2 linked regions of the Phreatobacter stygius genome follow. The protein of the gene in region 2 interacts with the protein of the main gene of each other region in a pairwise test. Links are inferred from orthologs where the notes say so. Each region holds a gene or a part of one and is shown on either strand. Other genes may lie near its edges. The genes, in order: dnaE and dnaQ.

Region 1 (15,200 bases), 4.6 Mb from region 2 along the record:
GTGAAGGTTGTTCTTGCCGCCCTGGCCGTCCGGATCCGAACCGTCCGACGTCATCACGCTCACCGCCGCTCTATTGGAACCGTTGGCCCCGGTCCCACCCCGCCTGATTCTCTAACAAAAGGATAACATCGCCCTTGCGGCAGCAAAGCCATAAAATGGCGCCACGTTCCAATTACGAACACATTTGGTGGATGCCGCGTTGCGATCGGTCAGTGAACGCCCGCAATCGCCAGATGTTCCATCAGCTGATCCAGCAAAGTGCCGATGTCGGCTGATATCACCAGGTCGGCGATCTCGTCGAGCGGTGTCGCCTCGCGGTTGATGATGACGAGCCGTGCGCCGCTGCGCTTGGCGGCCACCGGCAGGCCGGCCGCCGGGTGGACCACCAGCGAGGTTCCGATCGCGATGAACAGGTCCGCCTCGACCGACCAGTCGAGCGCCAGGCGCATCTTGTCCTCGGGCATGGCCTGGCCGAACGAAATGGTTGCAGCCTTCACCGGCCCACCGCAGGCCGTGCAGTCGGGCGCCGCGCCGCCGCCGGCGTCGAAGGCCGCCTTGACCCAGGTGAGCTCGTAGCGCCGCGCGCAGTCGAGGCAGGTCGCATAGGTGCCGTTGCCGTGCAATTCGACCAGCCGGTCGTCGGGAACCCCCGACACCTGGTGCAGGTTGTCGATGTTCTGGGTGACGATGCCGGCGAGCCGCCCTGCCCGCACCATGGCCGCGAGCGCCCGGTGGCCGCGGCCGGGCACCGCCGCCTTGAAGCTCTCGTCCATGACGAACTTGCGCCGCCAGGCCTCGGTGCGCGCCGCGCGGCTTGACACGAAGGCCTCGAACGGGATCGGCTTGTTCTTTGTCCACAGGCCGCCCGGCGAGCGGAAATCCGGGATGCCGCATTCGGTCGAAAGGCCCGCGCCGGTAAAGGCCAGCGCACGGCTGGATTGCCTGACGAGGCTTGCCAGATCGGTCGCCGCCGTCTTCAACTCCGCGTCCATTCTCAATCGCCCCTCACATCAGATCAAAGGGAGGTCGCATGCGCTACCTGCACACCATGGTCCGTGTCACCGATCTCGACCAGTCCCTCGATTTCTACTGCAACAAACTGGGTCTTGTGGAGGTTCGCCGCACCGAATCCGAGAAGGGCCGGTTCACTTTGGTGTTCCTGGCGGCCCCGGAGGACCGCAAGGGCGCCGAAACCGCTGGCGCCGCCTTCGGCAGCCGCGGCGCGCCGCTCCTGGAACTGACCTATAACTGGGACCCGGAAACCTATACCGGCGGCCGCAGCTTCGGCCATCTCGCCTATGAGGTCGACGACATCTACGCCACCTGCGACAAGCTCCAAAAGGCCGGCGTGGTGATCAACCGGCCGCCGCGCGACGGCGTCATGGCCTTCGTCCGCTCGCCCGACAACATCTCGATCGAGCTCCTGCAGAAGGGCGAAGCCAAACCGTCAGCCGAACCCTGGGCCTCGATGCCCAATACCGGCGCCTGGTGAGCCCTTGTTCGCCTTGAATCCCGATGTCGTCGATACCGGCACGCCGCCCATTCCGGCAGCGCGCGCCTGGATGACCCGTTACGACGGCGCGCATGGCGCGCCGATCGACCTGTCGCAGGCAGCCCCCGGTTCGGCCCCGCCACAGCCGCTGCTCGACCGGCTCGCCGCCGCCGCCGGCCGGCCCGACACTGCCCGCTACGGCCCGATCCTCGGCGACGATGCGCTGCGGTCGCGTTATGCCGCCGAGGTCAGCACGCTCTATGGCGGCCGGATCGCGGCTGACGACATCGCCATCACCGCCGGCTGCAACCTCGCCTTTCTCGCCGCCGTCCTGTCGGTCGCCCGGGCCGGCGATGCCGTGCTGCTGCCCTCCCCCTGGTATTTCAACCACCAGATGACCTTGAACATGCTCGGCATCGAGGCGCGGCCGCTGGCCTGCGACGCGGCAAGCGGTTTCGTGCCGGATCCGGCCGCAGCCGAAGCGCTGATCGATGCCCGCACCCGCGCCATCGTGCTGGTCACGCCCAACAATCCGACCGGCGCGATCTATCCGGAGGGCGTCATTGCCCGTTTCGCCGCGCTGGCGCGGGCGCGCGGCATCGCGCTTGTTATCGACGAGACCTATCGCGACTTCTTGGGCACCGGCGCCAACCGCGCTCATGGCCTGTTCACCGATCCGGCCTGGCGCGACACGGTGATCCAGCTCTATTCCTTCTCCAAGGCCTATGCGGTGCCCGGCCACCGGGTCGGCGCCATCACCGCCGGACCCGCAGCACTTGGCCAGATCCTGAAAGTCCTCGACAGTTTCCAGATCTGCCCGGCCCGGACGGCCCAAGGTGCGCTTGCCTGGGCGATCGAGGGCCTCAGCGACTGGCGCGCCGCGACGCGTGCCACCATCAATGCCCGGATCCAGGCGTTTCAGGCCGTCCTGCAGGCCTGTCCGGGCTGGACGATCTCATCGATCGGCGCCTATTTCGCCTATGTTCGCCATCCCTTCGGCGACGAGCGCGCCGAACGGGTCGCCGAGGCGCTGGCCACCGGGCGCGGCGTGCTCGGCCTGCCCGGCAGCTATTTCGGTCCGGCGCAGGAAGGCCACCTGCGCTTCGCCTTCGCCAATGCCGACGAGGCCGCCATCGCCACCTTGCCCGCGCGCCTGAAGGAGTTGCGGCTCTAGGCCGCCCTTCGGCCGACCGGCGGAGACGATCGCATGGCTGGAAAATCGACCGCCATTGACCGACAGTGCGACCATCCAGGCTGCGTCTGCGGACGGGAGGCGTTTTGATGCCGGTAGACGTGCGAGCCGCCACGGAGGCTGATCTCGACAGGCTCGTCGAGCTCAATCAGGTGGTTCAGGGTCTCCACGCCGCGCTCTATCCAGGCGATTTCAAGCCGACGGCCGATCCGGTCGAGATGCGGACATTCTTCGCGGCCCGGCTGGATGGACCGCACAGCGCCATCGGCATCGCCGAGACCGACGGCATCCCTGTCGGCTACGTCCTGTTCGACGTGCAGGTGCGCCCGGAAACGCCACTCACTCCGCCGCGGGCCCGCCTCTATGTGCAGCACATCGCGGTCGCAGCGGCGGCGCGTCGTCGTGGCGTTGCCGCGGCCCTGATGCGCTATGTCGAAGGCCGCGCGCTTTTTGAAGGCATCGACGAGATTGCGCTCGATATCTGGTCCGCCAATCTCGATGCGCAGCACTTCTTTGCCGCCCAGGGTTTCGCCGCCTTCAACGTGACGCTGCGCAAGACGCTCGCCGAACCGCGCTGAGGCCGCCGCTAGGCTGGCCCGCCCCAGGTGATCGTCACGGCATCGGCCGAACGGTCGGCCGGACCGTGATAGACCGCCTCGATATTGTTGCCGTCGGGATCAAGGAGGAAGGCGGCATAATAGCCGGGATGGTAGGTCCGTTCGCCCGGGCCACCATTGTCGGTGCCGCCCGCCGCCAGGCCGGCCTGGTACCACCGATCGACGGTGGCGCGATCAGCCGCCTGAAACGCCAGGTGAATGCGGCTAGATTGTTCGCCGACATCGACCCAGAGCTCGTCGGCATGGAAATGCTGGCCGCCGTCGGTGACCTGAATGCCCAGAACATCAAGCACGGCGGTGTAGAAGCGCTTGCTGGCCGCCAGATCGCGCGTTCGCAAATGCACGTGGTCGATCAGTCGTCCGCGTTTCAGCTCCATGGCCTTTGCCTCCTCGCCTCACATCTCCATCACCGCCTGGACGCCAGCCACCGCCTTGATGGCACCGGCGATCTGCGGCGAGACCGCGAAACGGCCGGGCAGCTTCACCTCGACCTCGCTTGCGGCATCGGGCAGGCGCAGCACCAGGCTGACCTCGCCGTCGCCCTTGGCGACCAGGCGCTTGGCGATGCTCTCGATCGCGCCCGGCTCCTCGACGAAAACCCGAAAACCCTTCTGGACCTTGATGGCCGCGGCATCCAGCGGTTCGACGGTGAGGAGCCGGACGCGCACGTCTTCGCCCTGCAGCTCGGCGCCGACCGACAGCAGCACCGCCTGCCCCGGCTCCAGGAGATCGCGATAGAGCGCCAGTCCTTCGGAGAACAGCACCGCCTCGTAATGGCCCGACGCATCCGACAAGGTGACGATGCCCATCTTGTTGCCGGTCTTGGTGCGCCGCTCCTGGCGCGCCGTCACCACCCCGGCGAGCCGGCCGGCGCTGGCGCCGCCGCGCACGCTGCGCGCGAAATCGACGAAGGGTTCGATCCGCAGGCGTTTCAGCGCCGCCTGATAGTCGTCGAGCGGATGGCCCGACAGGAAGAAGCCGATCGCCCTGTATTCCTCGTCGAGCCGGCGCGCCGGCAGCCAGGGTTCGACGTCGGGCACCCGGATCGCCGAAGCCCCGCCCGCGCCGAACAATTCGTCCTGGCCGATCAGCCGGCCCTCGGAACTGCGCTGCGCCTCGGCCAGCACCTGCTCGACCGCTGCCACCGCGCGCGCCCGGTTCGGCTCGAGCGCGTCGAAGGCACCGGCCGATGCGAGGTTTTCCAAAGTCTTGCGGTTCAGCGTCTTCGGGTTGATGCGCTGGGCGAAATCGGCAAGGTCGCGGAACGGCTCGTCGCCGCGCGCCTGGACGATGGCCTCGACGGCCTGCGTGCCAACCCCCTTCACCGCGGCCAGCGCATAGAGCACCCGCCCCTCGGCGACGTCGAAATGCACGCCGGAGCGGTTGACGCAGGGCGGCTCGAGCGTGATGCCGAGCCGGAGCGTCTCGCGCCGGAATTCCGACAGCTTGTCGGTGTTCGACAATTCCAGCGTCATGGAAGCGGCCATGAACTCGACCGGATAGTTCGCCTTCAACCAGGCCGTGTGATAGGATACCAGCGCATAGGCGGCCGCGTGGCTCTTGTTGAAGCCATAATCGGCGAATTTCGCCAGAAGGTCGAAAATCTCGTCGGCCTTGGCCTTGGCCATGCCGCGTTCGGTGCAGCCGGAGACGAAGCGCTCGCGCTGCTTGTCCATCTCGGCCTTGATCTTCTTGCCCATGGCGCGCCTGAGCAGATCCGCCTCGCCGAGCGAATAGCCCGACAGGATCTGGGCGGCCTGCATCACCTGTTCCTGGTAGACGATGATGCCGTGGGTTTCGGCCAGCACCTGCTCGAGCAGCGGGTCGGGATACTCGGCCTTTTCCTGGCCGAGCTTGCGCGCGCAATAGACCGGGATATTGGCCATCGGGCCCGGCCGGTAGAGCGCCACCAGGGCAATGATGTCCTCGAAGCGGCTGGCCTTCATCTCGACCAGCGCCTTGCGCATGCCCTGGCTTTCCACCTGGAACACGCCGACCGTCTCGCCCCGCGCCATCATTTCATAGCTCTTGGCGTCGTCGAGCGGGATGGTGGCGAGATCGACCGCGATGCCGCGCAGCTTGATCAGGTCGATCGCCTTCTGCAGCACGGTCAGCGTCTTCAGGCCGAGGAAGTCGAACTTCACCAGGCCGGCCTGCTCGACCCATTTCATGTTGAACTGGGTGACCGGCATGTCGGTCTTGGGGTCTCGGTAGAGCGGCACCAGTTCGACCAGCGGCCGGTCGCCGATGACCAGGCCCGCGGCATGGGTCGAGGCGTGGCGGTTCAGGCCTTCGAGCTTGACCGCGATATCGAACAGGCGCTTGACCACCGGCTCTTCGTCGCGCGCGGCCTGCAGTTTCGGTTCGCCCTCGATCGCCTTGTCGAGCGTGATCGGCGCCGTCGGGTTCTGCGGCACCAGCTTGCACAGCTTGTCGACCTGGCCATAGGGCATTTCCAGCACCCGGCCGACGTCGCGCAGCACGCCGCGCGCCTGCAAGGTGCCGAAGGTGATGATCTGGGCGACCTGGCTGCGGCCGTAACGCTCCTGGACGTAGCGGATCACCTCGTCGCGCCGGTCCTGGCAGAAGTCGATGTCGAAGTCCGGCATCGACACGCGTTCCGGGTTGAGGAAGCGTTCGAACAGCAGGTTGAAGCGCAACGGATCGAGATCGGTAATGGTCAGCGCATAGGCGACCAGCGAGCCGGCGCCCGAACCACGGCCCGGCCCGACCGGAATGTCGCGCTGCTTGGCCCATTTGATGAAGTCGGACACGATCAGGAAGTAGCCCGGGAACTGCATCTTCTCGATGATCGAGAGCTCGAAATCGAGGCGGTCCTCGTAGGTCTTGACGGTCAGGCCCTCGGCCGGCCCATGGGCGGCGAGCCGGCGCGCCAGGCCTTCCCGCGACTGCCGGTTGAGCTCGGCCACTTCATCGACCGGCTCGCCACCCGGCTCGAGCGAAAAGCGCGGCAGGATCGGCTTGCGCGTGCGCGCCCGATAGTGACAGCGCCGGGCGATCTCGATCGTGCTGTCGATCGCCTCCGGCAGATCGGCGAACAGCGCGACCATCTCGGCCTGCGTCTTGAAACGGTGGTCCGGGGTGAGGTGTTTGCGTTCGGGATCGGCCAGCACCCGGCCGCCGGCGATGCAGCCGAGCGCGTCATGGCTCTCGTAATCGGCGGCGCTGCCGAAATAACATTGATTGGTGGCGACCAGCGGCAGGCCGCGGCCATAGGCCTCGGTGATCAGCGTCGGTTCGACCGCCCGCTCCTCGTCGAGCCCGTGGCGCTGCAGCTCGACATAAAGCCCATCGCCATAGATGGCGGTCAGCCGGTCGAGCCGGGCGCGCGCGAGATCGCTCTGATTGTCGCGCAAGGCCATGTCGATCGGCCCGCGCGGACCGCCGGTCAGGGCGATCAGGCCGCCGGCATGGCGCTGCAAGGCCGCCAGGCCGACGCTCGGGTCGCCGACATCGGTGCTCTCCATGAAGGCCATGGAGGTCAGTGCCATCAGGTTGCGATACCCTTCTTCGCTCATCGCGAGCAGCGCGATCCTCGGCTTGATGCCGCCGAGATTGGGCCGGCGCGGATCGACCTCGCGGTCGGCGAAATCGACGCCCAGCGTCAGTCCGGCGATCGCCTGGATACCGGCGCCGGCCAGCTTGTCGGACAGTTCGAGTGCCGCGAACAGATTGTTGGTGTCGGTCACCGCCAGCGCCGGCATGCGGTCGGCTGCGGCGAGCTTGGCGAGCTTGGCGATGCCGAGCGCGCCTTCGAGCAGCGAGAAGGACGAGTGGACGCGCAGATGTACGAAACGTGGTGGAGCCACGGTCGTCCCTCCCCTTGGCAGTGAGTCTTGGTCACCACCAGCTTTGCCCCGCGCCGCGGCGGCGATCAATCGCCACTGACGCGAAGCTCCCCGCACTTCACAAGCCGCTTGCATCGCGGCCGTCGATAGCGGGCGAATGGCAAGCCGATCAGAGGCCCTGGATTGCCTGTGCCCAGACCGCGACCATGCCGGTGAACAGTCCGAGCGCGGCGAGCGCCGCCATGTCTTCGATGAATGTCCGCACCATCAGTGCCTCCTTCGTCATCCGTTGACCCAGCGATCATGTTCGCAATTTGTTCTCACGACAAGTCATGAGAACAAACAAGCAACCCATGTGGTGAACAAAAACTTCCGCCGGTGCGGCAAGAGGATGTCGGCGCGCTGATGAGACCGGAGCCCGGCGCGTTGGCTGCTGCCTGCGCCTCGACCCTTCCGGATCGACCAGTATGAAAAGCACACGCCACGACAAGGTGTTGGACCATCGTGCGGAATCGCATTGACAGGTTCAGCGCCGGCTGTAGGTGCCGCTCATCTGGTTCTCCGGATCGACCAGCCGCAGCGCCTGTTGGCCGGGCGCGCCGGGGTCGGCGACCAGTTGCCAGGTCAGCGCGCGCGGCGCGAGGTCGCGGGCCTCCAGGTTCCAGGTGCCGGTCAGATCCGGCCGGCAACCGTTCGACGACGTGTAGGTGCCCGACCGCGTCAGGAAGACCAGCGTCGGGCCATTGACCTTGATCGTGCCGCGCTTGCGCGTCAGCGTCCGGATCTGGCCGCAGCCCTCGACGCGCGACGTCTCGACCAGCGCATGTTCGGCCTGCCCGTCGGCTCTGATGGTGAAGGACATGCTGCCGCCGCTATCAGGAGAACAATGGCCGAGCGGGTTGCAATAGTTCCCGATCGCCACGCTGAAGGCCCAGGCGCCGACGAGATCGGCCGGAACGGCCCGATCCGGCACCCCCGTGGCGCGCGCGGCCTGGATCGCGCCGGCCCGGTCCGGCGGCCCGCCGACCCCGAGGAGCCCGATCAGCAACGCCTTGGCGAGTGCCGCCGGCGGTCGGCGCCCGGATGCCCCGGTCCCTCGTCTCCCTGTCACCACGGCCTCGCTTCCCTGGAGGCGTCGCCGGCCTCCTCCCTGGCGCCTGGCGGCAGCCCATCGCGGAGATCGGGGCGCCATTGTTGCAATGACGACACGGCCCGCGTGCCGAAGGCTCGTCGGGCTGAAATGCGCCTTGGCTTCGATACCGCCGGCTTGGCGCTGATCCGCGAGCACCCTAAATAGGACCGGTCGGCCGGACTTGGGCGCAGCGGAACATCGATACGGACAGGACGGCCCTGAATGGACGAATGTGCATCCTTCGGATTCTCGACCCGCAATATCCCGCCGGCCGAGCGCATCGACGTGCTGCGCGAGGTCTATGGCCGGGCCATCCTGCGGGTTGACATCGAGTCGCTGGATGACGATCCGTGCGACATCGAGGTGCAGCTCCGCTCCATGCCGGAGCTGAGCTTTGCGACCGGCACCGCCGCGCGGCAGCGCTGCGCTCATCCGACGGGACTGGCCGACAGCGACGACCTGATCTGGCTCGCCGCCCTGTCCGGCGGCGGGGTCATGCGCCACCGCGGACGGGAGGCCGAGATCAGCGGCGGCGACGCGATCATGACGACGAGCGCGGAAGCCGGCAGCTTCACCTACCGTTCCGACCTGCGCTTCCTGAGCCTGCGCGTGCCGTCGCGCGTGCTGGTGCCGATGGTCGGCGACCTCTCGGGCGTGCTGATGCGCACTTTGCCACGTGACCTCGAGGCACAGCGCCTGCTCATCGGCTATCTCGGGATGCTCCAGGCCATGGACATGCCGTCGGGCCCTGCCCTGCGCCAACAGGTGGCGACCCATGTCCACGACCTCCTGGCGCTCACGCTCGGCGCCAACAGGGATGCCGCCGAAACCGCCAAGGCGAGAGGCTTGCGGGCCGCCCGGCTCGATGCCGTCAAAGCCGACGTCACCAGGCGGCTGGGCGACCCCGGCCTGTCGGTCGAGGCCATCGCCGCGCATCACGGCATTTCCGAGCGCTACGTGCGCAAGCTGTTCGCGGCGGACGGCTCCTCGTTCTCAAACTTCGTCCTGGCCGAACGTCTGGCGCGCGCCCGCCGCATGCTGACCAACCCGCGCCTCGCCGGCCGGTCGATCAGCACGATCGCCTATGATGTCGGCTTCGGCGACCTGTCCTATTTCAACCGCTGTTTCCGCCGCCGTTTCGGCGGAACGCCGTCGGATATCCGCAAGGCTTCGAATTCGGGCGATTGAGACGGCGCTTTTCGCTTCGTCATGGCCGTTGGCTTGTCCCGGCCATCCACGTCTTCCTCGGTCAAGACGATGCGTGGATGGCCGGCCCAAGGCCAGCCATGACGAGCGGGATGGTGACAGCCTAAAGCTCGACCACCAGGCCGTCGCGAATGGTGACGCGCCGGTCCATCCGCGCCGCGAGCTCCATGTTGTGGGTGGCGACCACGGCCGCCAGGCGCGAGGCGCGCACCAGCTGCGTCAGGGCCGAAAAGACATGGTCGGCGGTTTTCGGGTCGAGATTGCCGGTCGGCTCGTCGGCCATCAGCAGGCGCGGCGCATTGGCCACCGCCCGGGCGATGGCGACACGCTGCTGCTCGCCGCCCGACAGTTCCGCCGGCCTGTGGTTCAGGCGCTCGGCAAGACCGAGATAACCGAGCAGTTCGCCGGCCCGGGTCTTGGCTTCCTTCTTGGTCAGCCCGCGGATCATCTGCGGCAGCATGACGTTCTCGAGCGCGGTGAACTCCGGCAGCAGGTGATGGAACTGGTAGACGAAGCCGATCTCGGTGCGGCGGATGCGGGTGCGATCGCTGTCGGCCATGCCCGAGGTCGCGACGCCGCTGACATAGACCTCGCCGGCGTCGGGCGCTTCGAGCAGGCCGGCAATGTGCAGCAGCGTCGATTTGCCGGTGCCCGAGGGCGCGATCAACGCCACGCTTTCGCCGGGCCAGACCGCGAATTCCGCGCCCTTGAGGATATCGAGCGCGGCTTCGCCCTGCTTGTAGCTGCGCTCGACGGCCTTCAGCCAGAGCACCGGCGGTTCTTGTTCGGTCGTTTCACTCATAACGCAGCGCCTCGACCGGATCGAGCTTGGCGGCCCGCCACGATGGATAGAGCGTGGCCAGGAACGACAGGACCAGCGCCATGATCAGCACGGAAAAAGTCTCGCCGGTCGACATGTCGGCCGGAATATTGGTCAGGAAGCGCACGGTCGGGTCCCACAAGGTCGTGCCGGTGACCCAGGAGACGAATTCCTGGATCCTCTCGATATTCAGGCAGACCAGCACGCCGAGCGCGAAGCCGGCGAGCGTGCCGACCACCCCGATCGAGGCGCCGGTGATCAGGAACACCCGCATGATCGAACCGCGCGTCGCCCCCATGGTGCGCAGGATGGCGATGTCGCTGCCCTTGTCCTTGACCAGCATGATCAGGCCCGAGACGATGTTCAGCGCCGCCACCAGCACGATCAGCGTCAGGATCATGAACATGACGTTGCGCTCCACCTGCAGGGCCGAGAAGAACGTCGCGTTGCGCTGGCGCCAGTCGACGAAGAAGGTCGGCCGCTCCACCGCCGCCGAGGCCTCCCGCCGGTAGCGGTCGACCTGGTCGGGATTGTCGGTATAGACCTCGATGCTGGTGGCGTCGCCGTCGCGGTTGAAATAGGCCTGCGCCTCGGCGAAGGGCATGAACACGAAGGCCGAATCATATTCGGTCATGCCGACCTCGAAGATCGCCACGATCGGATAGGCCTTGATCCTGGGCGTCGTGCCCATTGGCGTCGAGGCGCCCTTGGACGAGACCAGGGTGAGCATGTCACCGAGCCTGAGGGAGAGCTGGTTGGCCAGCCTCTGGCCGACCATCACGCCCTCGGTCGTATCGAAATCCTCAAGGCCGCCCTGCTTGATGCTGGACGAGATCAGCGGCAGGCGCCGGAGATCTTGCGCCCGCATGCCGCGCACGATCACGCCGCCGCCGTTGAACGGCGAGGTCGCCAGCGCCTGGCCCTCGACGATCGGCGCCGCCAGCCGGATGCCGGGCACCCGCATCAGGCGCTCGGCGACCTCGGCATAGTCGGTCAGCGGCTGGTCGATCGGCTGCATCACCATATGGCCCTGGACGCCCAGGATCTTGCCCAGCAGTTCCTTGCGGAAGCCGTTCATGACCGCCATCACGATGATCAGGGTCGCCACCCCCAGCATGATGCCGATGAACGAAAAGCCGGCGATCACCGAAATGAAGCCTTCCTTCCGTCGGGCGCGCAGATAGCGCAGCGACAGCATCCATTCGAAGGGCGAGAAAGGTCTTGTTCCGGTTTGATCTGACATCGTGCGTTCGGTTTGGGCGAACCGCGGGCGCGGCTGCGTCCTGCACAAACTATCTGATTCAGGCCTTCTCGCGACCGCCTTCAGGCGGTTTTTCCAAAGCCCATGAAAGCCGCGGCCGATTTGCCTCCGGTTTCAGTTTGAAATTGACCGCTTCGGGCCGGGATGTAGCATCACCGCGCCATTCCCCTATGCCTCTTGGGACATCACGCGAGGGACCGAGCATGGCCGTCATCCAGCGAGAATTTTACCGCAGCGCCCGCGGCCCGTCGCCGGCCGACGAGGATTGGTGGGCACTGATCCTTGATCGCGCCAGCGGCCGCCTGTTCGTGCGCCACGAATGGCAAGCGACCCGCCACGGCGGCGTCGACGACTTCGAGATGGCCGAATTCCTGAAAGACGAAGGCGCCGCCCAAACCGCCCTGGTCGACAGCCTGTTCCGCGTTCACGCCGACGCCTAGCGGCTCAAACCCGGCTATTGCCTCGGTTCAGGCCGCATTGACCTTGCGAAACCGGTTGAAGAAGGCAAACGGCGCGCCGGACAACAGCACGTCGAAATAGCGCAACGACTGGAAATGGCCGTTGAGCGAAACCCTGGGCAGCGCGGTCAGGTGATCGCGATGTTCGGCGAAGATCAGTCCGGGCCGGGTGGTCACCGCGGTCTCGAAGCCGAGTTCGCGGGCCAGCTGGAATTCCCGTGGACCGGCCGAGGTCGGGTCGCCGACCGGATAGGCAAAGTGTTTCACCGGCCGGCCGAGCCGCGCCTCGATGATCGCCTTCGACTGCTGCATTTCATTGCGCGCGGTCTCGGGCGGAAATTTCGCCAGCATGTAATGATTGACCGTATGGGCGCCGAAGGTGACCAGCGGATCGGCCGCCAGCGTCTCGATCTCGTCCCAGGTCATGCACAGCTTGCGGCAGGTGTCGCGGAAGTCGAGGCCGTGGCGGGCGGCGAGATCGCGCACATAGGCGCGCAGCTCGGTCTCTGGCAGCGAGCGCAGCCACCAATAGATCTCCTGGTAGGCCTCGCGTTTGAGCGCCGCGGTCGAACAGTCGAAATGCACGACCTTGCCGGCGATCAGCGCCACCACCGCCCGCTGGGTGCGGATCGTCTGCTCCAGCACCAGCCACCACAACTCGCCGCGCTGTTCGGTGAAAGCTGTCGGCAGATAGATCGCAAACGGTGCCCCGTGGCGCTTCAGGATCGGATAGGCGAATTCCAGGTTGTCGCGATAGCCGTCGTCGAAGGTGAAGGCGACGAAGGGCCTGCCGTCATCACCTTCGGTCAGCCGGCGGCCGAGCTCGTCGAGCGTGACGATGTCGAAACCGCGCGCCCTCACCCGCTCGACCACGCTTTCGAGAAATTCCGGCGTCACCTCGAGCAGGGAATTGGGCGCGAAGTCCTGCCGCTCCCGCGGCCGGACGTGATGCAGCATCAAAATCGCGCCGATCCCGCCGAAGACCGGGCGCAGCACCCGATGCGCACCGGTGAAATACAGCGTTTCGAGACCCGCCTTGTAGGCGGACATCCGGATCCCGCTCATGGCGATGCATCAATCCTCTGGCCGGCCGCGCCGATCGCGCGGCAATTCCTCCAGCCACCATGCCGGCCATTGATTGAGATTTGGTAGTACTGCTTACATTCAGAAACATTTCGCGCGCATGAGTTGCAGCTGGCGGAGGCTGCCTGTTCGAGGCCTTCAGGCCGCCTGGACTTGGGCCCCCTTGGCCCGCGCCGCCTCCATGTCGGGCAGGAACACGGTCAACAGGCCCACCAGCGGCAGGAGCGAACAGATCCAGTAGACATATTCGATGCCCCTGACATCGGCGACGGCGCCCAGCACGGCGGCGCCGATGCCGCCAATGCCGAAGGCGAAACCGAAGAACAGGCCGGCGATCAGCCCGACCTTGCCGGGCACCAGTTCCTGGGCGAACACGATGATGGCCGAGAAGGCGGAGGCCATGATCAGGCCGATCAGCACGGTCAGCACCGCGGTCCAGGCGAGACCGCCGGCATAAGGCAAGGCCAGCGTGAACGGCAGCGCGCCCAGGATCGATCCCCAGATCACCAGCTTGCGGCCGAACCGGTCGCCGATCGGACCGCCGACAATGGTGCCGACCGCCACCGCGCCGAGAAACAGGAACAGCAGCAATTGCGAGTCGCGCACCGAGACGTCGAATTTCTCGATGAGATAGAAGGTGTAGTAGCTCGTCAGGCTGGCCATATAGACATATTTCGAGAACACCAGGACACCGAGCACGGTCAGCGCCAGCACGACCTTGCGGGTCGACAGCGCCAGCGCGGGCACCGCGACCGACCGCCCGGCCGCGGCAACGCGATGCCGGCTGTACCAATTGCCGACCTGCCACAACACCAGCATCGCGACCAGCGCCGCGATCGAGAACCAGGCGATGCTGGCCTGGCCCTTCTGCAGCACGATGAAGGCGGCCAGCAGCGGTCCGATCGCCGAACCGACATTGCCGCCGACCTGGAACAGCGACTGGGCAAGGCCGTGCCGCCCGCCGGACGCCATGCGCGCCACCCGCGAGGCTTCGGGGTGGAACACCGCCGACCCCAGCCCGACCAGCGCGGCGGAGATCAAGAGCAGCCAATAGTGATGGGCGACCGCCAGCAGGATCAGGCCGACCAGCGTGAAGCCCATGCCGACCGACAGCGAATAAGGCTGCGGCCGCTTGTCGGTATAGAGGCCGACCAGCGGCTGGAACAGCGACGCGGTGACGTTGAAGGTGAGCGTCAGCAGGCCGATCTGGCCGAAATCCAGCCCGAAATCAGTCTTCAGGATCGGATAGATGGCCGTCAGCAGCGACTGCATCATGTCGTTGAGCAGGTGGCAGAAGCCGAGCGCGGCAATGACCTTGAAGGCGGTATTGTCCGCGGCCGTTGGATCGGCCGTCGTGGCGGATTGGGTCACGGAATGCTCCATCGTCGAACGCTAGGGGGCCCGGCGGCCGGAGCGCGGGCGTTTCGAGTGCAGGATAGCGCTTGCGGACTGACCTGCTTGCGTGATCTGGTCTAGTTCTTTCGCGACTGGGCCAAACCGTGGACCGCCCCAAACGAGACCTGCTCCCGCGCCCCGGCCTCGACATCGACGGTCAGCGGCGCGCCTGGCTGGAGAGCACCGATGGCCATACCATCGCGCTCGCCAGCGACTATCCCAGGGGCTACCTGGTCAACAAGCACCGGCATTCGCGCGCCCAGCTGCTTTACGCGCTGGCCGGCGTGGTCACCGTCTCGACCGGCATCGGCCGCTGGGTCGTGCCGGCCGGCCATGCCTTGTGGATCCCGGCCGGCATCGAGCACGCGGTCGAAATGCTCGGCCGGGTCAGCATGCGTTCGGTCTATGTCATGCCCGGCGCGATCGGCGGCCTGCCCGAGGGCATCCGGGTGGTTGCCGTCACCGACCTGATGCGCAGCCTGGTCGTCGAGGCGGTCACCTTGCCGCTCGAGCATGAGCCGATGAGCCGCGCCGGCCTGGTCATGGCGCTGATGACGCTGGAAATTCCGCGTTTGCCGGAACGGCCGCTCGGTCTCGCATTTCCGGCCGAGCCGCGGCTCGCCATGCTGTGCCGGCGCTTTCTCGAACACCCCTCGCCCCATGCCCGCATCGATGAATGGGCGGACCAGCTCGCCATGAGCCGGCGCGCCTTCACCCGCGCCTTCCGCCGCGAAA
Region 2 (14,106 bases):
CTGGGCGCGGGCGGTGCTGCGCGCGGCATTGTCCACGGCCTGCTGTCGCGTCGTGTCGAGACGATTACGGTGGCGAATCGATCGCTCGGCAAGGCCGAGGCGATTGCCGCCGAATTTGGTCCGCGGGTTCGCGCCATCGGGTTGAACGAGGTTGCCAGGGCTTTGCCGACGGCCGACCTCCTGGTCAACACGACGGCGCTTGGCATGGCCGGACAGCCACCGCTCGACTTGGCGCTCGACGGTCTGAAGGCCACCGCGATCGTCACCGACATCGTTTATGTGCCGCTGGAAACCGAACTGATCGTCCAGGCGGCGGCACGCGGGCATCGCACGGTCGGCGGCCTCGGCATGCTGCTGTATCAGGCGATACCGGGCTTCATCCGCTGGTTCGGCGTGACGCCTGTCGTCACCAGGGACCTGTATGACCTGGTCGCGGCCGACGTCAGAGGATCTTGAAATGCTTGTGTTGGGACTGACCGGCTCGATCGGTATGGGAAAGTCGACGACCTCGGGTTTCTTTCGTGACGCCGGCATCCCGGTGCACGATGCCGACGCCGTCGTCCACCGGCTTTATTCGGGCGAGGCGGTGGCGCTGATCGAAAGCGCCTTCCCGGGCGTTACGGCGGACGGCGTCGTCGACCGCGTCAAGCTTGGCGCCGCCGTGCTCGGCAAACCCGATGCGCTGAAAAAGCTGGAGACGATCGTCCATCCCTTGGTGCAGCAGGCCAAGCAGAGATTTCTGGCGAGATGCCGGGCCGAAGGCCGTTCTCTGGTGGTGCTCGACGTGCCGCTGCTGCTCGAGACCGGCGGCGATGCGAATGTCGACGCGGTGGTCGTCGCCTCCGCGCCGGCCGAGGTCCAGCGCGCCCGCGTGCTGGCCCGGCCGGGGATGACGGCGGACAAGCTCGATGCCATTCTGGCGCGGCAGGTGCCTGATTCCGAAAAGCGCCGGCGCGCCCACATCATTGTTGATACCGGCCTTGGTTTCGACGCCGCCCGCCGCCAGGTGCAGGCGGTCGTCAGGGCCTTCGCCGGCAGCCGCGGGAGAATTTGATGCGCGAGATCATTCTCGACACGGAAACGACCGGGCTCGACCCCCTGCGTGGCGACCGGCTGGTCGAGATCGGCGGCATCGAGCTGGTCAACCAGTTCCCGACCGGCCGGACCTTCCACGTCTATATCAATCCGGAACGCGACATGCCGGAGGAGGCTTTCCGCGTCCACGGCCTGTCGGCGGAGTTTCTCCGGGACAAGCCGGTCTTCGCCGCCGTGGTCGACGACTTCATCAGCTTTGCCGACGGCGCAAAGCTGGTCATCCACAATGCCTCTTTCGACATGGGGTTCATCAATGCCGAGCTGAAGCGGGCGGGTCGCGAACCGATTGGCATGGACCGCGTGCTCGACACGCTGACCATGGCGCGCCGCAAGTTTCCCGGCGGCTCGAACAGTCTTGATGCGCTCTGCTCGCGTTTCGGCATCGACAATTCGAAACGCACCAAGCACGGCGCGCTGCTCGACGCCGAATTGCTGGCCGATGTCTATATCGAGCTGATCGGCGGCCGGCAGACGTCGCTCGTGCTGGCTGATTCGCGGCGCTCGGCAACCCGCGCGACCACCGGATCGGGGGTTGCCAGTCCAAGGGAGCAGCCGCTCGCTCCCCGCCTGTCGGTCGAAGCCATGGTCGCTCATGCGGCTTTCATCGCCGAAATGGGCGAAAAGGCGATCTGGTACGACATCTTACCCAAGCCTGAACCAGGCTGACCGAGATTGATCGGCGGTTCTTGACCCCCCGCGGACATCCCGATACGAATGACCGAACCATGACAGGGTCCGCAACGGGCCCTTTTTTGTCGGACCTTTCAATGGTCGATCGCACGCCCACGAGCCGGGCCATCGTGCGCAACCGCTCCGATCAGCGGCACGATGACGAAGCTCGTTTTCTTCGAAACTGGCTCAAGAATCCGCTCCGGATGGGTGCAGTGACGCCGTCCGGCCCGGTTCTCGCGCGCCGGATGGCTGGTTATGTCGACCCGGCCGGAACCGGGCCGGTGATCGAGCTTGGGCCGGGCACCGGGCCGGTCACCGCTGCGCTGGTCGAACGCGGGGTCAATCCCGCACGCCTGGTGCTGGTGGAATATTCCCCGGAGTTCTGCCGTCTGTTGCGCGAACGTTTTCCCCAGGCAACCGTTGTCCATGGCGATGCCTATGCGCTTGGCCGGACGCTTGCCGGCAAGCTCTCGGGTCCTGCCGACGCGGTTGTGTCCGGCCTGCCGCTGGTCACCCGGCCGGAGCCGGTACGCCTGAAGCTGCTGCATGACGCCTTCGGCCTGATGAAGCCGGGCGCGCCTTTCATCCAGTTCACCTATGCGGTGGTGTCGCCGGTGCCGTTGAAGGGCGCCGACTTTGCGGCCGAGCCGTCGGACCGGGTCTGGCGCAATATTCCGCCGGCGCGTGTCTGGGTCTATCGGCGCGGCTCATGAAATGATTCACGTGAAACACCTTCGAAGCCGGCCCCGTCCGGGCGTGTTTCGTCTCGGTCGGGACCGCAGACTGGCGCCCGCCTGATCCAGTTCGAGACGGTCACGGCTTAAGGCCTAGTCCGGCAGGCAATGCGCCTGCGGGAACGTGTAGATCCGTTCGTCGCCCAGCATGAAAGCGGAAAACCCCCGCGGGAACAGCGCTTCAATGGCGCCGCTGCGCACGTTCAAGCCACCGGTATAGGCGCCGAAGGCCGGCATGACGAGCCTTTGCCCGTCGCTGGCGAAGGCGCGTCGCCTGATGCCGCGGCCGCGGCCGCGCACCTTGGCGCAGGGATGAAAATGCCCGGCGATTTCGCCGCGGGCCGGCCTGGAGGAGGGCTGGTGAACGAAGACCAGCCCCTGCTCGTCGATTGTTGTGGCGTGCTCGCCCGGCAAGATGCCGCTCAAGGCCTCGTCGTGATTGCCCTCGATCCAGATCCAGGACAGGCCGCGCTGCAGGTCGCCGAGGGCTGTGCGGTCGCTGTCGGCAATCCGGTCGAGCGCCCCGCCGTCGTGAAAGCTGTCGCCGAGCGCAATGACCCGGCGCGGGCGAAACCGGTCAAGCGCCAGGGCCAGCATGGCAAGCGTCGCGGCCGTATCATAAGGCGGCAACAGGACGCCGCGCGCGGCAAAGCTCGAGCCCTTTTCCAGGTGCAGGTCGGAGACGACGAGAGTTTGCCTGTCGTCCCACCAGAGCGCGCCGGAACAGTCGACCACAAAGGCCTGGTCGGCGACCGGTATGATGGTTTCGGCGAGTTTCCGGGCCGGTGCGGCGGTCATCAGGTCATGCTCCGAGGCCAGCCTCGGCCAGAAGATCGGCCTCGGCTTCGGCGAGGATCGCGTCGGCGGCTTCGCCATGCACCGGCTCGCGGCCGATTTCCAGCATGACCGGCACGGCGAGCGGGGATATTCGTTCAAGCCGTTTGTGCACGATTCGCCCCTTGATGCGCGAGAGCATCTGGCCAAGGCGGGCGATATCGAGAAGCCCGGTTGCCGCATCGGCGCGCGCCGCTCGTAGCAGGATATGGCCCGGTTCGTGGCGGCGCAGCACGTCATAGACCAGATCGGTCGACAGGGTGACCTGCCGGCCGGTCTTTTCCTTGCCTGGATGGCGCCGCTCGATCAGGCCCGAGATGACCGCGCAGGCGCGGAACATGCGCTTCATCAACTGGCTTTCGGCGAGCCAGGCTTCCAGGTCGTCGCCCAGCATGTCCTGGTCGAACAGCGCCGCCATTGACAGCCGACCACTGGCGATGGCCTGGCCGATATCGGCCAGGCACCAGACCGACAGCGAATAGTCGGTCGCGACGAAACCCATTGGCTTCATGCCGGCGCGCTCGAGCCGGCGGGTCAAGAGCATCCCAAGCGTCTGGTGCGCCAGGCGGCCTTCGAAGGGATAAGCCACGAGATAAAATTTGGCGGCACGGGGAAATGTCTCGACCAGCAATTCGTCCCGGCCGGGGATCACCGAGACCCGGCGCTGCAGCTCCAGCCAGTCGGCGACGGGACGCGGCAGCTCCTTCCAGGCGGCCCGATCCGACAGCATGCGCCTGACGCTGTCGGCCAGGAAGGTCGAGAGCGGAAACTTGCCGCCGGAATAGGCCGGAATTCTCGGTTCTTTCGACGACGAGCGCGATGCGTAGACCTCGTCTTCGACCAGAGCGTCATATTGCAGGATCTCGCCGGCGAACAGGAAGGTGTCGCCGGGCACCAGGCCCTCGATGAAATATTCCTCGATCTCGCCGAGAACCCGGCCGCCGCGGGCGATCGGCCCGGCATAGCCGTGTTTCGGCTGGCGCGCCGAGCGGACGAGCCTGACCTTCAACATGGTCGATTCGACGATGGTGCCGATATTCATCCGGTATTGGGTGGCGAGCTTCGGGTGGGACAGGGCCCAGAGGCCGTTCTTGCCGAGCCGGATCTTGGCGAAGCGTTCGTAACTCTTCAGCGCATAACCGCCGGTGGCGACGAAGGCCAGGACATCGTCGAAATCGGCTCGGGCGAGGTCGGCATAGGGCGCGGCACTTCGCACCTCCCCATAAAGCGCCGCCGCGGCAAAGGGTCCTGCACAGGCGGTGCCCAGAATATGCTGCGCCAGCACGTCGAATGCGCCGGTGCGCAGCGGTGGCGTATCCTGCGCGCCGTCGCGCACGGCCTCGAGGGCCGCACGGCATTCCAGCACTTCGAAGCGATTGGCCGGCACCAGCACCGCTTGTGAGGCTTCGTCGAGCCGATGATTGGCCCGGCCGATCCGCTGCATCAGCCGGCTCGCCCCCTTTGGCGCGCCGACATTCAGCACGAGGTCGACATCACCCCAGTCGACGCCGAGATCCAGCGACGAGGTGCAGACGACCGCCTTCAGCCGGCCTGCCGCCATGGCGTCCTCGACCCGCCGGCGCTGGGCGACATCCAGGGAGCCGTGATGCAGGGCGATCGCCAGGCCGTCGTCATTGATGCCCCACAACGACTGGAACAGCATTTCCGCCTGTGAGCGGGTGTTGACGAAAACCAGCGTGGTGCGATGGACCTTGATCGCCTCGTAGATTTCGTGAAGCGCATGTTTCGCCGAATGGCCAGACCAGGGCAGGTGCGCACGTGTCTCCAGCATGGAGACATCGGCGCGCGCGCCGCCTTCCGCGACGACGATTTCGGCAAGTGGCCGGCTTCGATGCTGTGGCACCAGGAACCGCGCGAGATCGGCGGGATCGGCAACGGTTGCCGACAGGCCGACGGCCTGGAGATCGGGGGCCAGCTCGAACAGGCGCGCCAGGCCAAGCGACAGGAGGTCACCGCGCTTCGACGTGACCAGCGCGTGCAATTCATCGAGCACGACGCGCTTCAGGCCAGCGAACAGAAGGGGCGCGTCGGCGCTGGCGATCAACAGGGCCAGCTGCTCGGGTGTCGTCAGCAGGATCTGCGGCGGATCCGCACGTTGGCGCAGCCGCTTGGCCGCCGGCGTATCGCCGGTCCGCGTCTCGATGCGCATGGCAAGGCCCATCTCGGCAACCGGCTTGTACAGATTGCGCGCAACGTCGACGGCCAGCGCCTTCAGCGGCGAGATATAGAGGGTGTGCAGGCCGGAGCGCTCGCGTGGCCTGGCCGCGCTCAACTCGACAAGGCTCGGCAGGAAGCCGGCCAGCGTCTTGCCGGCTCCGGTCGGTGCCACCAGCAGCACCGATCGTCCGGTCCGGCCGAGCGCCAGAAGCTGCAGTTGATGCGCTCGGGGCGTCCAGCCACGGCTGGCGAACCAGCCGCCGAAGCGCTCCGGCAGCACGGTCGCGTCCTTCAGGGTCTCGGTCGAGCGCGCGGACATGACCCCAAGAACTAAACGCGAACAGCGCGGAGGTCGAGAGGCGCCGTCCAAGCGCGCCATTCATGCCAGGATTGATTTGCGCGCGGCTGCTTCTGATGCTCTGAGGGCGGCAGGTCGCGTCAGCGCGCCATTGCCGGAGCCTGCCATGATTGCCACCCGCCTGATCACCTGCCTCGCCGCCCTGATCGGCGCGGCAGGCGTTGTGCTCGCTGCCCTCTCAACCCATGCCTATGCCGGCACCAGCCTGAACGTGGCCGCGAGCATGCTGTCGCTGCACGCCCCGGCCATTCTCGCGCTTGCGATCGGCGGCAGGGCGGGTGTGTTGCACGCTCCCACGTCGGTGGTCGCCGCCTGGGGCCTGATCGTCGGTGTCTTGCTCTTTTCCGGCGATCTCGGCTGGCGCGCCTATTCCGGCGCGGCGGCGTTTCCGATGGCGGCGCCGTCAGGCGGTGTCGTGCTGATCGCCGGCTGGCTGATCGCTGCCTTGTCCGGTCTCATCGGCCAGGCGCGCCGCGCCTGAGCCGGGCCGGATCGCATCATTCGACCGGCTGCGGCCCGACATAGCGGGCGCGCGGGCGGATCAGCGTGCCGTCCTGCTGCTGTTCCAGCGCATGGGCGATCCAGCCAACCGTGCGGCCGACGGCAAACAGGGCCAGAGCCGAGCCCGCGGCGAGCCGCAGCGCCCGGCAGGCCGAAACCAGCGCGAAATCGATATTGGGATCGCGCCGGCCGATTTCGTCCATCGCCGCGATCAGCGCCGCGCGCGTCGGGTCGGCCGGCAGCAGCGCAAGCAAGGCCCGCGCCCGCGGGTCGCCACCCGGATAGAGCGGATGGCCGAAGCCCGGCAGCCGGTCGCCGCGTCTCAGCCGTTCTTCCACCACCCGGGTGGCGTCGCCGATACGTTCGGCTTCGTCGAACAGGATCTCGACCAGGCTGGTCGTACCGCCGTGCAGCGGCCCGGACAGCGCTCCAAGGCCGCCGAGGAGACAGGCCGTCAGCGAGGCCCCGGTGGAGGCGACGACCCGGACCGCGAAAGCCGAGGCGTTCGATTCATGGTCGGCCAGCAGCACCATGGCGGCGCGGATGATCTCCGCATCCGCGGGTCCGACGCCCCAGGCATGGGCCATCTGAAGGTGGATCGGCTGCGGACCTGTCGCGGTACCGGTGACGCCAGCCGCCATCAGGCGCAGCAACGTGGCCGCCTCGGGCCACAGCCGGCGTATATCGCGCTGCCAGATCATGCGCGTGTTGACACCGCGCTCGGCCAACAGCGCAAGGCAGCGATCGATCGGATGCGCGCCAGCCGCCATGGCCGGCGCCGGCAGGTCGGACGTATCGGCGAACGGGTCGTTCGGTTCGCATTGCCAGAGCAGGCGCGCGGCGTCCTCGACCGTTGCGGCCTTGGCGAGCTCGACCGCATCCCGGCCGCGATAGAACAGGCGGTTGTCCTCGATCAAGGTGATGCCCGACGACAGCGCCGGTGGCCCCCAGTCGAGGCTTGCCCCGGCAATCTGCTCGGGTTTGCGGCCGCGCGCCTTGGTTTTGGCCAGCCGCGCGATGTCGGCGGCCCGGTAGACGCTTCGCCGCGGATCGTCGACGTCCGGACGCGCCTGGATCAGGCCGCGGCTGACATAGGCATAAAGGCTGGCCCGGGCAATGCCGAGCATGGCGGCAGCGGTGTTGGCGTCGAGGAACCGGTCGAGCGTCATGGCTTTCAGGTCCGGGCATAATATATTGATTACCTGAATCAATATTGACGATATGAATTTGAAGCGCAAGCTGGCGATCCGAAAATGACGAGGTATTGCCATGTCTTCAGGTCTCGATGACGTCATCGCCGCTGAAACCGTTCTGAGCCATGTCGACGGCGCCGCCGGCCGGCTGATCGTTCGCGGGTTCGATCTGGACGAGCTCGCCGGGCAGCGAAGCTTCGAAGCGGTGCTGGCCTTGCTCTGGGACGGTTTCGTGGCCGAATCGATGGATGAACAGGCGATCCGCGCGGCGCTCGGCAAGGCCCGTGTCGCCGCTTATGCGACCGTCGGCAGGCTGATCGCCGCGACCGACGGGCTGTCCGCGGTCGAATCGCTCCGGCTGCTGCTCGCAGCCCTGCCGGATGCCGAGCCGACGCCTCACCATGTCCTGGCGGTTGCCGCCGTTCCGGTCTTTGCCGCCGCGATCGCCCGCCGCAAGCGCGGCCTCGCTCCGGTCGCACCCGACGAGAGCCTCGGCCAGGCCGAGGACTGCCTGCGAATGATGCGCGGACAGGCCGTTCCGGCAGCCCATGCCCGGGCGCTCGAGGCCTATCTCGTCACCGTCGCCGATCACGGGCTCAATGCCTCGACCTTCGCCGCGCGGGTCATCGCCTCGACGCGCGCCGGCTTGCTGTCGGCCGTGGTTGGCGCGCTTTGCGCGCTGAAGGGGCCGCTGCACGGCGGGGCACCCGGCCCGGTTCTCGATATGCTCGATGCCATTGGCACTCCGGCCAATATCCGGCCATGGCTTGCTTCGGCGCTTGCCGATGGCGCGCGCCTGATGGGTTTCGGCCACCGGATCTACCGGGTGCGCGACCCGCGCGCCGATGTGCTGAAGGGCGTCGCCGCCGATCTCAGCCTCGGCAACAACCGGATCCGTTTCGCCGAGGAGGTGGAAGCCGGCGCCCTCGAGCTGCTGCGCGAGCACAAGGCCGGGCGGTCGCTCGACACCAATGTCGAGTTCTATACCGCCCTGGTTCTCGAAGCCCTGGAGCTGCCGCGCGACAGTTTCACCAATGTCTTCGCGACCGGTCGCGTCGCCGGCTGGACCGCCCATGTCCTCGAGCAGGAGCAGAGTGGCCGGATCATCCGTCCGCAGTCGCATTATACCGGCCCGATGCCCGGACAGCTGCACGCGGCCTGAGCCGCCATGGCGCGGTGACCGGTCACCGCGCCAGCAAGCCCGTCGGGAGATGCAAGGCCGTCGCGCGGGACTGCTGCTGTTTTGTGCAGGTGGAGAATGTTAACCTCTCCGGCCCTGCCCTTGATGGTGCCGACTTGCTGCAAAAGACATCACCTGCACCCAACCGGGCTTCGTCGTCCGAAATCGACGGCCCGGCCGCCTGGATGCGTCTTCTGGTGGCGCTGGCGCTCGGCACCATCGGCGGTGTCGGCATGTGGTCGGTGGTCGTCGTGCTGCCCGCAGTGCAGGCGGATTTTGGCATCGCGCGCGGCGACGCCTCCCTGCCCTATACATTCACGATGATCGGCTTCGCCCTCGGTGGCGTGCTGATGGGCCGGCTGACCGATCGTTTCGGCATCATGTTCCCGGTGATGGGCGGCGGCCTGGTCATGGGCCTCGGTTATGTGATCGCCGGACTGGCGCCCAATGTCTGGGTGTTCGCGGCGGCCCACGGCCTGCTCATCGGAATGTTCGGTGCGGCCGCCGTATTCGGGCCGCTGATGGCGCATGTCTCGCTGTGGTTCCACAAGCGGCGCGGGATCGCCGTCGCGCTCTGCGCCTGCGGCAACTACATCGCAGGCGCAGTCTGGCCGCAGGTGGTTCGTTTCGCGCTCGAATCGGTCGGCTGGCGCATGACCCATATCGCGATCGGCATTTTCGTCGCGGTGACGATGGCGCCACTTGCGCTGCTGTTGCGTCGGGCCCCGCCGCCGGAGCCGGTCACGACCAGCGCCTCGCCCCATATCCGCAAGACCGCGGGCCTCGGGCTGCAACCGAACAGCTTGATGTGGCTCCTCGCCGTTGCCGGTGTTGCCTGCTGTGTTGCCATGGCCATGCCGCAGGTCCATATCGTCGCCTATTGCGCCGATCTCGGTTACGGCGTCGCGCGTGGCGCGGAAATGCTGTCCTTGATGTTGGCCTTCGGTGTCGTCAGCCGGGTCGCCTCGGGCTTTATCGCCGACCGGATCGGCGGGCTTGCGACATTGCTTCTCAGCGCGGTTCTCCAGGGGGTGGCGCTGTTGCTGTTCCTGACCTCGGACGCTTTAACGCCGCTCTATATCTTCTCGATCCTGTTCGGCCTGTTCCAGGGCGGCATCGTGCCGAGCTATGCCATTATCGTGCGGGAATATTTCCCGGCGGGCGAGGCCGGGGTGCGGGTGGGCGTCGTGTTGATGGCGACCCTTCTGGGCATGGCTCTCGGCGGTTGGATGTCGGGCGTCATCTACGACCTGACCCAGTCCTACCAGGCCGCCTTCGTCAACGGCATCCTGTGGAACCTGCTCAACGTGGCGATTGTCGGCTGGCTCTTGTTCCGGCGCGAGCGGATCACCCGACGGGCCTGAGCGGCGGCCTGGCATTCTCGACGGCGCTGCCGCGATGTGGCCAATCTTGCCGCGCGGTTCCAAGGGCCGCTGGCCCCCAGGCGGGAGGCAGACATGAAAGGCATCACCCGGATCGGCATCGACGTTCCCCATGTCGAGCAGCTTTTCACCACCTTCGATCCATCGCCGTTCCATGAGCACAACCTGAACCGGCCGATCGGCCAATATATCGTCTCCCAGGCCTGGGACGCGCCGCGCGGCGACGGTTTCATCATCGACCTCTCCGAAAATGGCCAGCCGGCCGCACGGGCGACCACCAGCAAGCTGGAGAAGGTGGTCGACGTGCATTTTGGACGCCTTGCCACCACCGAGCACCAGAATTTGCGCCGGCTGCTGCGGCGCGGGGTGATTTCGCTGATGATCGGATTGTGCGTGCTCGCCGCCTGCACGGCACTGGCCCAGGTGGTCGACGCTGCGCCGATCCGTGACGGCTGGCGCGAGGGCCTGCGCGACGGGCTTTCGGTGTTCGGCTGGGTCGCCAACTGGCGGCCCGCCGAGATCCTGCTCTACGACTGGTGGCCGGTGCGCCGGTCGCGCAACCTTTATCGCAGGCTGGCGGCGGCCGAGGTGGTGCCGGCCGGCGGGCCGCGGCTCGCGCCCGCGCCGCCGCTCAGTTCGAGCCCATCAGACGGATGGCGGCCGGCCCCATGATGACGATGAACAGGCAGGGCAGGAAGAACAGGATCATCGGCACGGTCAGCTTGGGCGGCAGTCCCGCGGCCTTTTTTTCCGCTTCGGACATGCGCATGTCGCGATTTTCCTGGGCCATGACGCGCAGCGTATTGGCCAGCGGCGTGCCGTAGCGCTCGGACTGGATGAGCGCCATGCAGACTGCCCGCACCCCGTCGAGATCGGTGCGCTTGGCGAGGTTTTCATAGGCGAGCCGGCGATCCTGCAGGTAGCTGAGCTCGGCCGTCGTCAGCGTCAGTTCCTCGGCCAGCGGCACCGATTGGGTGCCGATCTCGCCGCTGACGCGCCTGAATGCGACTTCGATCGACATGCCGCTCTCGACGCAGATCAGCATCAGATCCAGGGCGTCGGGAAAGGCCCGCCGGATCGAGGTCTGCCGGCGCGCGATCTGGTTTTTCAGGAACAGCATCGGCAGCTGCAGGCCAATATAGGCGGCAAACAGGGCAAGCAGCAGCCGGACGATCGCCGGTTGCTGAAGATCGTTGATAACAAAGAGATAAAACAGCGCCACCATGAAGGTGATGACCGGCACCACCAAGCGGAAGAGCAGGAAGGCGACATAGGGACCCTGGCCGCGGTGGCCGGCCTGCATGAGCTTGTCACGCGCCTCGTCCTGGGCGAGGTGTTTGGTCAGCTTCAGCGTCTCGACGATCGACAGCATCCAGGCCTTCGGTGTCGGCCGGACATTGATCCGCTCGCCGCTGGCGAGCCGCGCGCGCTCACGTTCGCGAATGCGGCTGCGCTCGACCGAGACCGCTTTCATGCGCCGGCCGAGATTGTCGCCGGCAAGCAGCGGCATGGTGAAGGTCAGGACGGTCGCGCCCACCGCGATGGCGATGAGCAGCTGGATCATGAAATCCCGGTCGTGAAGCTTCTCGATGAGGAGGCCCAGCATGTCAGCTCTTCCGCATCAGAAATCGAAGTTGATCATTTTGCGCATGACCAAGACGCCGGTGAACATCCACAACAGGCAGCCGGCAAGCATCATGCGGCCCATGTCGGTCGTCCACAGAAGCGAAATATATTGCGGCGTCGACAAGTAGACGAAGATCATCACGCCTGGCGGCAAGCAGGCGATGATCCCGGCCGAGGCCTTGGCTTCCTGCGACATCGAGACGATCTTCGCCTTCATCTTCTTGCGGTCGCGCAGCACCTTGGACAGGTTGCCGAGGCTCTCCGCCAGATTGCCGCCGGCCTTTTGCTGGATCGATACGACGATGCAGAAGAAATTGGCTTCCGCGACCGGCATGCGCTCGTAGAGCTTCAGCACGGCCTCGTGCAAGGGAATGCCCATCGTCGTCTGTTCGATGATGTGGCGGAATTCGGCTTTCACCGGCTCTTGCGCCTCGGTTGCGACAATGCGCAGGCAATCACCCAGCGGCAGGCCTGCCTTGACGCCGCGCACGATGACGTCGACGGCATTGGCGAGCTCGTTCAGGAAAGCGACCAGCCGGCGTTTCTTCAGGAAGCTCAGGAGCCACTGCGGCAAACCGACGCCCAGCGCCAGTCCGGCGGCCAGCGCCCAGAGGGGCCCAACACCGAAGACCACGGCCCCCAGGAAGCCGAGCACCGCGAGAACACCCGAGAACATAAGGAAACGGTTCTTCGACCAGGTCAGCCCGGCCTGGGCGATGCGCACCGACAGCGGTGGCCGGCTCGCATTGTTCTGACGCCGGTCGATTTCCTTCAGCGTCTCCTCGACGCTCGGCCGTTTCACTGCTGGCTCGTCCGCCTTGCGAACCGCGCGAGCCGTCGTGCCGGCAACGGCCTCGCGCCGCTCGTCGGCCTTCACTTCGCCGGAGAGGGATGGATAGATCAGGGCATAGGCGAGCCCACCGGCGCAGAGGACCGCCAGCCCGATAATCGCCAGGGTGTCGATCTCGAACATCGCCTACCTCATCGGCTCGTCGACATCGGCCGCGTCGAGCGCCGCGGCCAACCTCTTGTCCTCGCCATAATAGCGAGCGCGATCCCAGAAACGCGGACGGCCGATGCCGGTCGAACGGTGGCGGCCATTGATCTTGCCATGCTCGTCCTCACCCAGCATTTCGTAGACGAACAGATCCTGGGTAATCGGCGTATCGCCTTCGAGCCCCATCACCTCGGTGATGTGGGTGATCCGGCGCGAGCCGTCGCGCAGGCGAGAGGCCTGCACGATGATATCGACCGAGCCGACGATGATCTCGCGCACCGTCTTGGCCGGCAGCGTATAGCCGCCCATGGCGATCATCGATTCCATGCGGCTGAGACATTCGCGCGGGCTATTGGCGTGGATCGTGCCCATCGAGCCGTCGTGACCGGTGTTCATCGCTTGCAGAAGGTCGAACACTTCGGGACCGCGGACCTCGCCGACGATGATCCGTTCGGGGCGCATGCGCAGGCAGTTTCTGACCAGTTCGCGCATGGTCACCTGGCCTTCGCCTTCGAGATTGGGCGGCCGGGTTTCCAGGCGTACGACATGCGGCTGCTGCAATTGCAGCTCGGCAGCGTCCTCGCAGGTGATGATCCGCTCGTCGCTATCGATATAGCGGGTCAGGCAATTGAGCAGTGTCGTCTTGCCCGAGCCGGTGCCGCCCGAGACGACGATATTGCAGCGTACCCGGCCGATGATCTTGAGAACCTCGGCGCCCTCGGGCGAAATCGAACCGAACTTGACCAGCTGCTCGAGCGTCAGCTTGTCCTTCTTGAATTTGCGGATGGTCAGCGCAGCACCGTCAATGGCAAGCGGCGGAGCGATGACGTTGACGCGTGAGCCGTCGGGCAGGCGGGCATCGCAGATGGGCGACGATTCATCGACGCGCCGGCCGACCTGGCTGACGATACGCTGGCAGATGTTCATCAACTGCGAGGCGTCGCGGAACCGGATACCGGTCCGCTGAATCTTGCCGGCGACCTCGATATAGACCGTGTTCGGGCCATTGACCATGACGTCCGAGATGTCGTCGCGGGCCAGCAGCGGCTCGAGCGGCCCGTAGCCGAGAACGTCGTTGCAGATGTCCTCGAGCAGGTCCTCCTGTTCGGCGATCGACATCACCACGTTCTTGATGGTGATGATCTCGTTGACGATGTCGCGGATTTCCTCGCGCGCCGACTGGCCGTCGAGCTTGGCGAGCTGCGACAGGTCGATCGCTTCGATCAGCGCACCGAAGACCTGGCCCTTGGTCTCGTAAAAGCTCGCGGAGCGCTGCCGTTCGTCCGACGGCGGCGGCGCGGCCGGCGCGGCCGGGGCCATCGGCGCAAGCGGCGGCGAGGCGACACTCGGCGAGAA

What was found.
Region 1: the proteins of dnaQ (region 2) and dnaE interact in binary tests that used the Escherichia coli proteins (3 or more experiments, as listed by UniProt). The link is inferred for Phreatobacter stygius from one-to-one orthologs.

Annotation. Positions count from the first base shown.
Region 1 is NZ_CP039690.1:7,228,759-7,243,958, forward strand. Bases 3,497-7,497 are described here. They hold dnaE (DNA polymerase III subunit alpha), read right to left. Parts: upstream 7,132-7,497; coding sequence 3,697-7,131; downstream 3,497-3,696. Other genes in these bases: E8M01_RS34320 (VOC family protein), read right to left, coding at 3,497-3,678. In the rest of the region: E8M01_RS34295 (cold-shock protein), read right to left, coding at 1-54; E8M01_RS34300 (SIR2 family NAD-dependent protein deacylase), read right to left, coding at 210-992; E8M01_RS34305 (VOC family protein), read left to right, coding at 1,031-1,492; E8M01_RS34310 (aminotransferase), read left to right, coding at 1,497-2,666; E8M01_RS34315 (GNAT family N-acetyltransferase), read left to right, coding at 2,774-3,262; more of E8M01_RS34320, read right to left, coding at 3,271-3,496; E8M01_RS34330 (hypothetical protein), read right to left, coding at 7,637-8,221; E8M01_RS34335 (AraC family transcriptional regulator), read left to right, coding at 8,465-9,430; E8M01_RS34340 (ABC transporter ATP-binding protein), read right to left, coding at 9,552-10,250; E8M01_RS34345 (lipoprotein-releasing ABC transporter permease subunit), read right to left, coding at 10,243-11,511; E8M01_RS34350 (hypothetical protein), read left to right, coding at 11,733-11,969; E8M01_RS34355 (polysaccharide deacetylase family protein), read right to left, coding at 11,997-13,037; E8M01_RS34360 (MFS transporter), read right to left, coding at 13,209-14,441; E8M01_RS34365 (AraC family transcriptional regulator), read left to right, coding at 14,570-15,200. UniProt on the Escherichia coli protein: DNA polymerase III is a complex, multichain enzyme responsible for most of the replicative synthesis in bacteria. This DNA polymerase also exhibits 3' to 5' exonuclease activity. The alpha chain is the DNA polymerase catalytic subunit.
Region 2 is NZ_CP039690.1:2,676,335-2,690,440, forward strand. The notes cover bases 1-2,907. They hold dnaQ (DNA polymerase III subunit epsilon), read left to right. Parts: upstream 1-1,053; coding sequence 1,054-1,761; downstream 1,762-2,907. Other genes in these bases: E8M01_RS12275 (shikimate dehydrogenase), read left to right, coding at 1-456; coaE (dephospho-CoA kinase), read left to right, coding at 458-1,054; E8M01_RS12290 (class I SAM-dependent methyltransferase), read left to right, coding at 1,863-2,480; pdeM (ligase-associated DNA damage response endonuclease PdeM), read right to left, coding at 2,595-2,907. In the rest of the region: more of pdeM, read right to left, coding at 2,908-3,299; E8M01_RS12300 (ligase-associated DNA damage response DEXH box helicase), read right to left, coding at 3,304-5,832; E8M01_RS12305 (DUF423 domain-containing protein), read left to right, coding at 5,978-6,352; E8M01_RS12310 (citrate synthase), read right to left, coding at 6,369-7,541; E8M01_RS12315 (citrate synthase/methylcitrate synthase), read left to right, coding at 7,642-8,727; E8M01_RS12320 (MFS transporter), read left to right, coding at 8,931-10,109; E8M01_RS12325 (hypothetical protein), read left to right, coding at 10,203-10,799; E8M01_RS12330 (type II secretion system F family protein), read right to left, coding at 10,759-11,733; E8M01_RS12335 (type II secretion system F family protein), read right to left, coding at 11,749-12,726; E8M01_RS12340 (TadA family conjugal transfer-associated ATPase), read right to left, coding at 12,730-14,106. UniProt on the Escherichia coli protein: DNA polymerase III is a complex, multichain enzyme responsible for most of the replicative synthesis in bacteria. The epsilon subunit contain the editing function and is a proofreading 3'-5' exonuclease.